3 regions of the Streptomyces sp. NPDC002958 genome follow, and region 2 is predicted to be linked to each of the others. Evidence: riboswitches for the same ligand, from Rfam matches in the RefSeq annotation. Region 2 holds a riboswitch; each other region holds the start of a gene.
The links. A riboswitch is a leader RNA that binds a small molecule or an ion and turns the genes downstream of it on or off. The one in region 2 is predicted to bind cobalamin.
Positions count from the first base shown of each region.

Region 1: linked by a shared signal. The riboswitch ahead of ACZ3IC_RS06040 (ribonucleoside-diphosphate reductase subunit alpha) and the one ahead of ACZ3IC_RS27525 (cobalamin biosynthesis protein) in region 2 are both predicted to bind cobalamin.
Region 3: linked by a shared signal. The riboswitch ahead of ACZ3IC_RS23625 (ABC transporter substrate-binding protein) and the one ahead of ACZ3IC_RS27525 (cobalamin biosynthesis protein) in region 2 are both predicted to bind cobalamin.

Region 1 is NZ_JBVHDS010000002.1:568,063-571,327, forward strand. It holds gene mctP (monocarboxylate uptake permease MctP) at 1-1,437, shown strand, start outside; adenosylcobalamin-variant (AdoCbl-variant) riboswitch at 1,628-1,730, shown strand; gene ACZ3IC_RS06040 (ribonucleoside-diphosphate reductase subunit alpha) at 1,882-3,265, shown strand, end outside.
Region 2 is NZ_JBVHDS010000022.1:62,704-65,968, reverse strand. It holds gene ACZ3IC_RS27530 (cobyric acid synthase) at 1-811, opposite strand, end outside; gene ACZ3IC_RS27525 (cobalamin biosynthesis protein) at 808-1,821, opposite strand; cobalamin riboswitch at 1,967-2,095, opposite strand; gene ACZ3IC_RS27520 (hypothetical protein) at 2,281-2,502, opposite strand; gene ACZ3IC_RS27515 (inorganic phosphate transporter) at 2,538-3,265, opposite strand, start outside.
Region 3 is NZ_JBVHDS010000015.1:41,806-45,070, forward strand. It holds gene ACZ3IC_RS23615 (phosphopantetheine-binding protein) at 73-351, shown strand; gene ACZ3IC_RS23620 (beta-ketoacyl-[acyl-carrier-protein] synthase family protein) at 348-1,571, shown strand; cobalamin riboswitch at 1,648-1,836, shown strand; gene ACZ3IC_RS23625 (ABC transporter substrate-binding protein) at 1,872-2,939, shown strand; gene ACZ3IC_RS23630 (FecCD family ABC transporter permease) at 2,936-3,265, shown strand, end outside.

The DNA.
Region 1 (3,265 bases), on a different contig from region 2:
TTCGTCGCCGTTCCCGCGGCGATCTACGCGGCGGGCGCGGCCGGCTTCTTCGCGGTGCCGTACACCATCCTCGTGTACCCGCTGATCTTCACCTTCCTGCCGCGGCTGTGGTCGGTCTCGCACAAACACGGGTACGTGACCACCTCGGACTTCGTCCGCGGGCGCTTCGGCTCGAAGGGTCTTTCACTGGCGGTCGCCGTCACGGGCATCCTCGCCACGATGCCATACATCGCACTCCAACTCGTCGGCATCCAGGCGGTGCTGGACGTGATGGGCGTCGGCGGCGGCGAGAACACCCACTGGTTCGTCAAGGATCTGCCGCTGCTGATCGCGTTCGCGGTACTCGCCGCGTACACCTACTCGTCCGGCCTGCGGGCGCCCGCGCTGATCGCGTTCGTCAAGGACGGACTGATCTACCTGGTCATCGCGGTGGCGATCATCTACATCCCGATCAAGCTCGGCGGCTTCGACGACATCTTCGCCAAGGCCGGCGAGGCGTTTTCGCAGAAGAACCCGGCCACCGGCGCGCCACGCGGCGCGCTCGCACCGGGTGAGGCCGGCCAATGGGGTTACGCCACACTGGCGTTGGGTTCGGCGCTGGCGCTCTTCATGTATCCGCACTCGATCACCGCGACACTCTCCAGCCGCAGCCGCGATGTGATCCGGCGCAACACCACGATCCTGCCGCTGTACTCGCTGATGCTGGGCCTGCTGGCGCTGCTCGGCTTCATGGCGATCGCCGCCGGAATCAAGGTGGACAACGGGCAGTTGGCCATCCCCCAGCTGTTCGAGAACATGTTCCCGGACTGGTTCGCGGGCGTCGCGTTCGCCGCCATCGGCATCGGCGCGCTGGTGCCCGCCGCGATCATGTCGATCGCCGCGGCGAACCTCTTCACCCGCAACATCTACAAGGACTTCCTCAAGCCGGACGCGACCCCGGCGCAGGAGACCAGGGTCTCCAAGCTGGTGTCGCTGCTGGTGAAGGTCGGCGCGCTCGCCTTCGTCCTCACCATGGACAAGACGGTCGCGATCAACTTCCAGCTGCTCGGCGGGATCTGGATTCTCCAGACGCTGCCGGCCCTCATCGGCGGGCTGTTCACCCGCTGGTTCCACCGCTGGGCGCTGCTCGCGGGCTGGGCGGTCGGCATGGTGTACGGGACGGTGGCCGCGTACGGGGTCGCCAGCCCGACCCAGGCGCACTTCGGCGGGTCGTCCAAGGAGATCCCGGGCATCGGCGAAATCGGCTACATCGGTCTCACGGCGCTCGTGCTGAACGCGGTGGTGACGGTGGTGCTCACCTTCGTCCTGAACGCCGTGAAGGCACCCGCCGGGATCGACGAGACCTCCCCGGCCGACTACACGGCCGACGCGGGCGACCCGGACGTCCGGGTGGAGCTCCCGTCGGCCACGGCCGGGGCACCGGGCGGCGGCCACTGACGGCCGCACCGACGCCGGCCGACGGCCCGTCGAGCCCCCTTCAGCGGGGCGCGGCGGGCCGTCCGTGCGATCGGGCCCAACGGTCCGGGAGAGGGCCGTACGGCTTGCTCTGCGGGCCCGACTTGGGCTGTGCGACACAACATGTGGGGGCTGTCTCATCCGACGGCCCCCACATGTATGCTCATGCTCGCTGTCGCCGCAGGGAAATCCGGTGCGAATCCGGAACTGTCCCGCAACGGTGTATTCGGTGCGCTTTTGCGCACCATCGACTCAGTCCGAGGACCTGCCGACAGCGCATCCGGCTCGACCGAACCGGATGCCAGACGTCCGGGCCTCGCGGATGGGCCGGTGGACGCCGTACGGAGTGCTGCCCCGACGCGGGCCCGCCTCTGCCCGGCTGCCCCGTTCCCCGCCGGCCCCGAGCCGAGCGAGGGAGAGCACCACGTGACCATCGCGCCAGCCGATCCGGCTTCAGTCGCCGTGTCCGAAGCGGCCGAGTCCGAGGGAACCGCACACGACGGACCGGGGACCGCACTGCTGCGGACCCTGACCGACCTCACCGTCGATCTGCCCGACACCGACCCCGGTCGCGTCGCCGCCGCCGCGCTGCGCGGCCGCAACGCCCGGTCGGACGAGGCCGAGCTGCGCTCGCTGGCCACCGAGGCCGCCGCGGGGCTCATCTCCGAGGACCCCGCGTACTCCCGGCTCGCGGCCAGGCTCCTGACCCGCACCATCGCGGACGAGGCGGCCGGTCAGGGCGCGGTCTCCTTCTCCGCCTCGGTCGCCGTCGGGCACCGCGAGGGCCTGATCGCGGACCGTACCGCCGAGTTCGTCGCGCTGCACGCGGCCACTCTCGACGCGCTGGTGGAGCGTTCACTCGCCGACGGCGCCGACGACCGCTTCGGCTACTTCGGGCTGCGGACCCTGCACAGCCGCTATCTGCTGCGCCACCCGCACACCCGCCAGGTCATCGAAACGCCCCAGCACTTCATGCTGCGCGTCGCGGCCGGTCTCGCCGAGGACGATTCGCAGCGCGCCCTGGACGAAGTCGCCGCTCTGTACGGGCTGATGAGCCGGCTCGACTATCTGCCGTCCTCGCCGACCCTGTTCAACTCCGGTACCCGGCACCCGCAGATGTCCTCCTGCTATCTGCTGGACTCCCCGCTCGACGAGCTCGACTCGATCTACGACCGATACCACCAGGTGGCGCGGCTCTCGAAGCACGCGGGCGGCATCGGTCTCTCGTACTCCCGCATCCGCGCCCGCGGTTCGCTGATCCGCGGCACCAACGGGCACTCCAACGGCATCGTGCCGTTCCTGAAGACGCTCGACGCCTCCGTCGCCGCGGTCAACCAGGGGGGCCGCCGCAAGGGCGCCGCCGCCGTCTACCTGGAGACCTGGCACGCGGACATCGAGGAGTTCCTGGAGCTGCGCGACAACACGGGTGAGGACCAGCGGCGTACGCACAACCTCAACCTGGCGCACTGGATCCCGGACGAGTTCATGCGCCGGGTCGACGCGGACCGCGACTGGTCGCTGTTCTCGCCTGCCGATGTGCCCGAGCTCGTCGACCTGTGGGGAGACGAGTTCGACGCCGCGTACCGGGCCGCCGAGACCAAGGGGCTGGCCCGCAAGTCGATGCCGGCCCGTGAACTGTACGGCCGGATGATGCGTACCCTCGCCCAGACCGGACAGGGCTGGATGACGTTCAAGGACGCCTCGAACCGGACCGCGAACCAGACCGCCGAGCCGGGCCGCGTCGTCCACTCGTCGAATCTGTGCACCGAGATCCTCGAAGTCACCGATGACGGCGAGACGGCCGTCTGCA
Region 2 (3,265 bases):
CCGCGACGCGCAGCACGTCCTCGCCGTGTGGCGGCGCGACGACCGATTCGTGTACGGCTCCGCGCAGCGTTGTGCTGTCCTTGAAAGCGGGCCGCAGACCGTCCTCCTCGTCGATGCCGAGGCCGTGGGCGAAGGGCAGCACTCCGTACGTCTGCCGTCCGGTGATCCCGCGCAGCATCTCCAGGCCGGGCTCCAGCAGCGACACATCGCCGCGGAACTTGTTGACGAGGTAGCCCGCGATCAGCGACTGGTCCTCGGCGTCGAGCAGCGCCGTCGTACCGAAGAACGAGGCGAAGACCCCACCGCGGTCGATGTCGCCGACGACCACCACCGGGAAGCGTGCCGCCCGCGCGATGCCCATGTTCACGATGTCCGTGCGTCGCAGATTGATCTCGGCCGGACTGCCCGCCCCCTCGCAGATCACCGCGTCATACGTGCCCCGAAGCTGCTCCAGACAGTCCACGACCGTGCCGAGGAGTGCTTCCTGCCTGCCCCCGTGGTAGCCGCGCGCGCTCATCTCGCCCACCGGTCTTCCCATCAGGACGACCTGACTGGAGCGGTCGCCGCCGGGTTTGAGCAGGACCGGGTTCATCAGCGCGGTCGGCTCCACCCGGGCGGCCTGGGCCTGCATGGCCTGGGCGCGCCCGATCTCGGCGCCCTCACGGGTGACGAACGAGTTCAGCGACATGTTCTGCGCCTTGAAGGGCGCCACCTTCACGCCCCGGCGTACGAGCCAGCGGCAGATGCCTGCCGTGACAACGCTCTTGCCCGCGTCCGAGGTGGTTCCGGCGACCAGCAGTCCGCCGCTCATGTCCGTCTCCGTCCTGCGATCAGACGTCTCGTGGTCCGACGTTCTGCGCTTCGATGTCCTGCGATCCGTCGTGCGGCGAGGCTCGTGCCCAGCCGTCCCGCCACACACACGCCGAGGGCCAGCGCGCTCACCCGGCGCGACAGCCGTACCGCGCGTTCGATGTCCTCGGTCTCCACCGCCCGGCCCGTCTCTCCGTTGAGGACCGGGCGGTGCTCGACCCGGCCGCCGTATGCCAGGGTTCCGCCGAGCCGTACGCCGAGCGCACCCGCGAACGAGGCCTCCACCGGGCCCGCGTTGGGGCTCGGATGCCCGGCCGCGTCGGCCCGCCAGGCCCGTACCGCTCCACGTGGCCGCCCCCCGGCGGTCACGGCGAGCAGGGCTGTGAGCCGGGCACCGGGCCAGCCCGCGAGGTCGTCGAGGCGGGCCGAGGCCCAGCCGTAGCGCCGGTGGCGGGGCGACTTGTGGCCGACCATGGCGTCAAGGGTGTTGGCGGCCCGGAAGCCGACGAGCCCGGGCACACCGGCCAGCGCGCCCCACACCAGGGCGCCGACCACGGCGTCCGAGGTGTTCTCGGCCACGGATTCCACCACGGCGCGGGCGATCTGCGGTCCGTCCAGGGAGTGCGGGTCGCGTCCGCACAGATGCGGCAGCCGCTCGCGGGCCAGCTCGATGTCACCGGCGGCCAGGGCACCGCCGATGGCCCGGGCCTCACGCCCCAGGGATGTACCGCCGACGACGGACCAGGTGGCGGCGGCGGTCAGCGCGACCGAGGCGGCGGGGTGGCTGCGTACGGCACGGGTGATCAGCGCGGCACCACCCGCGGCGCCTCCGGCGCAGACGAGGGTGTGCAGCGCGCCCCACCCGCGATGGTCGCGCCACAGACGGTGCTCGACGCCCGCTGCGGCCCGCCCGAAGGCAGCGACCGGATGCCCCCTGCGGGGGTCACCGAGCAGCAGATCGCCGATCAGACCGGCCGTGGCGCCGTACGCGAAAATGCGATCGGCACGCACGGCTCAACCGGCCGTTACGCCTCGAAGTACCTTCGTACAGGCGGCTCTCGTCGAGAGCGCCACAGCAACGGACGCACGGCAGCCAGGCATGGCGATATGTCCTCACTCAGGGTCCGCGCCCTGGTTCGACGTGACCGGCGACGAGAGTCTCCTGGCTCCCGGATCCGCAGTTCCCCCGGCCTTCCAGCCCGCTCGCGCGTGCCGTGACTTCCGGTGTGGGGGACTGCTCCCCGGTGACAGTGGCGGGACCGCGCCGGATTCGCACCGGCTTCCTCTGCTGTCGCCGTAATTGGCTCCGGCAGTCCACCACGCTCTGCGAACCTCCGTCAACTCGCCGTTGACCTGCGACGGGGCAGTGTGCTGAGGCCCACATCTGCCCGGGTACGCCACCGGCTCCACCACAGCGGGCCGGACACACGAGGTGTGTCCGGCCCGACGGGGGAGTGGGTGGCGGGGTGCTCAGGCGACGATCAGATAGATGCCGTACACGACCGCCGCGGCGCACAGCGCGAAGCAGACGTACCCGCCGGCGCGGGCCAGCAGCAGCGAGCCGCCCTGCGTCGCCGGTTCGGGCTGCTTGGAGAGACCGACGATGCCCAGGGTGAAGAGACCCACCAGCGCGACGGTGACGACGAGGGAGACGCCGAAGACGGAGCCGAGGGCTGCCCAGTCGATGTTCATGCTGAATCCTTAGACGGCCTGCCTGGACGGCTGGGCTAGACGGAGGCGGTTCGCGCCGGGTCCTGGGTGGTTTCGGCCGGGGCCGGAATGGTGGTCTTGAAGTCCTGGGCCGCGGTGGGCGGCGGGCTGACGGCGGCGACGGCCGTGGTGACGACGCCCGCGGGCTCGGCTTCGCCGTGCGTCGGCGCGACATCGTCGTGGCCGACCGGCTTGCGGCGCGACACCAACCAAATCGAACCGGAGCCCACGACCAACAGTGCCGCGGCGACGACGACACCCCAGGTGCCCTGCTCGGTGAGGAGTTCCGCGCCCGCGCCGATCAGGGCCGCGGCCGGCAGGGTCAGACCCCAGGCGACGAACATCCGGGTGGCGGTGGACCAGCGGACCACGCCGCCCTGGCGGCCGAGGCCCGCGCCCATCACGGCGCCGGAGCAGGCCTGGGTGGTGGAGAGGGAGAAGCCGAGGTGCGAGGAGGCCAGGATGACCGTGGCCGCACTGGTCTGGGCGGCGAAGCCCTGCGGCGGCTTGAGGTCGGTGAGGCCGCTGCCCATGGTGCGGATGATGCGCCAGCCGCCCAGGTAGGTGCCGAGCGCGATGGCCGTACCGGCAGAGACGATGACCCAGACCGGCGGGTTGGAGCCGGGGTTCAGGACGCCGCTGGTGACCAGGGCCAGGGTGATGACGCCCATGGTCTTCTGCGCGTCGTTGGTGCCGTGGGCGAGGGAGACCAGTCCGGCCGAGGCGATCTGACCGGCGCGGTAGC
Region 3 (3,265 bases), on a different contig from region 2:
CCAGTTGATTCGGCGTCGGGACCGTCCCCGCACCGTCGCCGACAGACGTACCCAGTAATGGAGAGGAAGCTCATGAGTACGATTCATCCCAAGATCACCGAGGTTCTGACACACACCTTCAAAGTGCCCGCCGCCGAGATCCGCCCGGACTCCACGATGGACAGCCTGGAGATGGACTCCCTGGCCGTTGCCGAGTTCGCCGTCCTCGTCAGGGAGACGGTGGGCGGCGACGGGGGCTTCGACAAGCTCCCCAAGGACGCCACCCTGGCCGACATCACGCGGTTCATCGACGTGACAGCCGGCAGAGGGGCACTGGTGGGCGGCGAGGCACCGATGAGCAACGCCCGATGAACGAGCGAGCCATCGCCGTCACCGGCCTGGGAATGATCACCCCGGTCGGCAACGACACCGAATCCACCTGGAAGGGTGTGTGCGCCGGAGTCTCGCCGGCCCGCACCGTCGCGGAGCTCGAAGGATGCGCGATCGACTTCGCCTGCATGGTCGACGGAATCGACCTGGACGCGGCGATCGGCGGCCGTACGTCCTTCCGGATGGGGAAGTACGTCAAGTTCGCCGTTCTCGCCGCCCGGGAGGCGGTCGCCGACGCCGGGCTCGAACCGGGGCAGTGGGACGGCAGCCGGGTCGCGGTGGTCGTCGGCACCAGCAGCGGAGGTTCCGCCTCGCTGACCGAGCAGGCCGTCGTGCTCGACCGGCTCGGACCGGATGCCACCTCACCGTCGGGCATTCTGCTCACCATTCCGAACATGCCCGCGGCCGAGATCGCCATCCAGCTGCGGGCCACCGGTCCCAGTCTGGCGCCGTGCACCGCCTGTTCGTCCGGTGTCACCGCGCTGTCCGTCGCCCGCGATCTGCTGGTCACCGGGCAGTGCGACATCGCGATCGCCGGAGCCACCGAGTCGATCGTGTACCCGGTCGCCATGGCCGGGTTCGCCAGGTCCGGAGCCGGGGCCCGGACGGACGGCGACCCGGCCCTGCTGTGCCGGCCCTTCGCGGCCGACCGTGCCGGGCTGGTCATGGGCGAGGGCGCCGCCGTCATGGTGCTGGAACGGGCGGACGCCGCCGCAGCCCGGGGCGCCGTGCCACGGGCCCTGCTCGCGGGCACCGGCGCCACCACCGACGCCCACCACCCCACCAGCCCGCACCCGTCCGGCGCGGTCGCCCAGGCAGCGGTCGAGGCCGCACTGCGCGACGCGGGCTGGGCGGCCGAGGACGTCGAGCACGTCAACGCACACGGCACGGCGACACCGAGCAACGACGCCACCGAGGCCGCCCTCATCGGCCGGGTATACCCGCACCGGCCGCCCGTCACCGCCCCGAAGGGCGTACTGGGGCACTGCATGGGGGCGGCCGGAGCGATCGAGGCAGGGCTGACCGTCCTGACGCTCCAACGCGGAGTCGTACCGCCGATCGCGAACCTGGACGCCCCGGCGCCCGAGTTCGACATCAACTGCGTGACCGGGCAACCGCTGCGGAAGCCCATCCGGCGCGCCGTCAGCCACTCCTTCGGCTTCGGCGGACACAACGCCGTGATCGCTCTTCAGCGTCCGTAGGCATCAGGCAGGTGGTGCGACGGGACACAGCCCGGCGTACCACCGGCCCACCGCCCGCGAGCTGCGCAGAGGCTCGTGATAGCTTGCCGGAGCCAGTCGAACTCCACGTAGGGGTCAGGGAATCCGGTGAGAATCCGGAACTGACGCGCAGCGGTGAGGGGGACGGGCGGGGCCACGGCCACTGGGACCACCCTCGGGTGTCCTGGGAAGGCGTCCCGTCCGTAGGAACCCGAGTCCGAAGACCTGCTGGCACCTGCGACCCGGTACCGGGCGCAGGAATTCGTACAGCGGGCTCCGCGCATGAGCCCAGAGACGCAGAGGGACTTTGTGCCGTCCATAGCCAGCCCCGTCCGCACCATGGCCCTGTTCTCGGCGGGACTCGTTTTGCTGACCGCTTGCGGGGGCGGAACGAACAGATCCGCCGCGAAGTCCGGCCCCGCCGACGGATACCCGGTCACGCTGAAGAACTGCGGACGCACCGTCACCGTCGAAGCCGCACCGCACCACGCCGTCTCGGTCGACCAGGGATCGACGGAGATCCTCCTCTCCCTCGGCCTCGCCGACCGGATGGCCGCCACCTCGACCTGGACCGACCCGGTGATGAAGGGCCTGGAGAAGGCCAACGCCGAGGTGCCCAGGATCGCGGACAACCGGCCGTCGTCGGAAAAGGTCCTCGACCAGGAACCCGACTTCATCAGCGCGTCGTTCGAGTCGACACTCGCCAAGGGCGGCGTCGCACCCCGCGAACAGTTCGAGGAACTCGGCGTCCCCACCTATGTCTCGCCCGCCGACTGCACCGGCAAGGACAACAGCGGCGGCGGCGACGGGGCCCGCACGGCGCCACTGACCATGGACAGCGTCTACGGCGAAGTGCGCGACCTGGCCAGGGTGTTCGGTGTGCAAAAACGCGGCGAGACGCTCGTGGCGCAGCTGCGGGCCCGGGTGAAGAAGGCGACCGAGGGCGTCGACGCCTCTGATGCCACCCTCCTCTACTGGTTCTCCGACTCAAACGCCCCGTACCTGGCCGGCTGCTGCGGAGCACCCGGCATCATCACCAGGGAACTCGGCGCGAAGAACGTCTTCGACGACACCCATGAGGAATGGCCCCAGATCAGCTGGGAAACCGTCGCCGACCGCAACCCCGACGTCCTGGTCATCGGCGATTTGACCCGTAAGGCACAGACCGCCGAGAGCGCCGCGAAGAAGATCGAGTTCCTGGAGTCCAACCCCGTCACGAAGAACATGGACGCTGTCAGGCACAAGCGGTACGTCCTGCTGAGCGGCCAGGCCATGAACCCGTCCATCCGGACGGTCGAGGGTGTGGAACGCGTCGCCGCCGGGCTGCGCACGTTCGGTCTCACGGGGTGACGGACACCGAACGGGCCACGGCCGTGGACGTACCGCGGGCCTCCGAGGCGTCCGCGCGCCGTGGGAAGGGGGTGCGGAAGCTGCGCGGCGGGGCCCTGTGGCTCTGCGGCATCGCGCTGCTCGTGCTGTCCGTCGCGGTCGCCGTCACCGTCGGCCCCGCCCGGATCTCCGTGGCCGACGTCTGGTCCACAGTCGCCTCCCACCTCGGCTGGGGCCGGTCACGGCTCACCCCGATCCGGGACGGCATCATCTGGAACCTGCGTATGCCGCGCACCCTGTTCGCCGCGGTGTGCGGTGCCGGGCTCGCGGTGTGCGGCACCGTCATG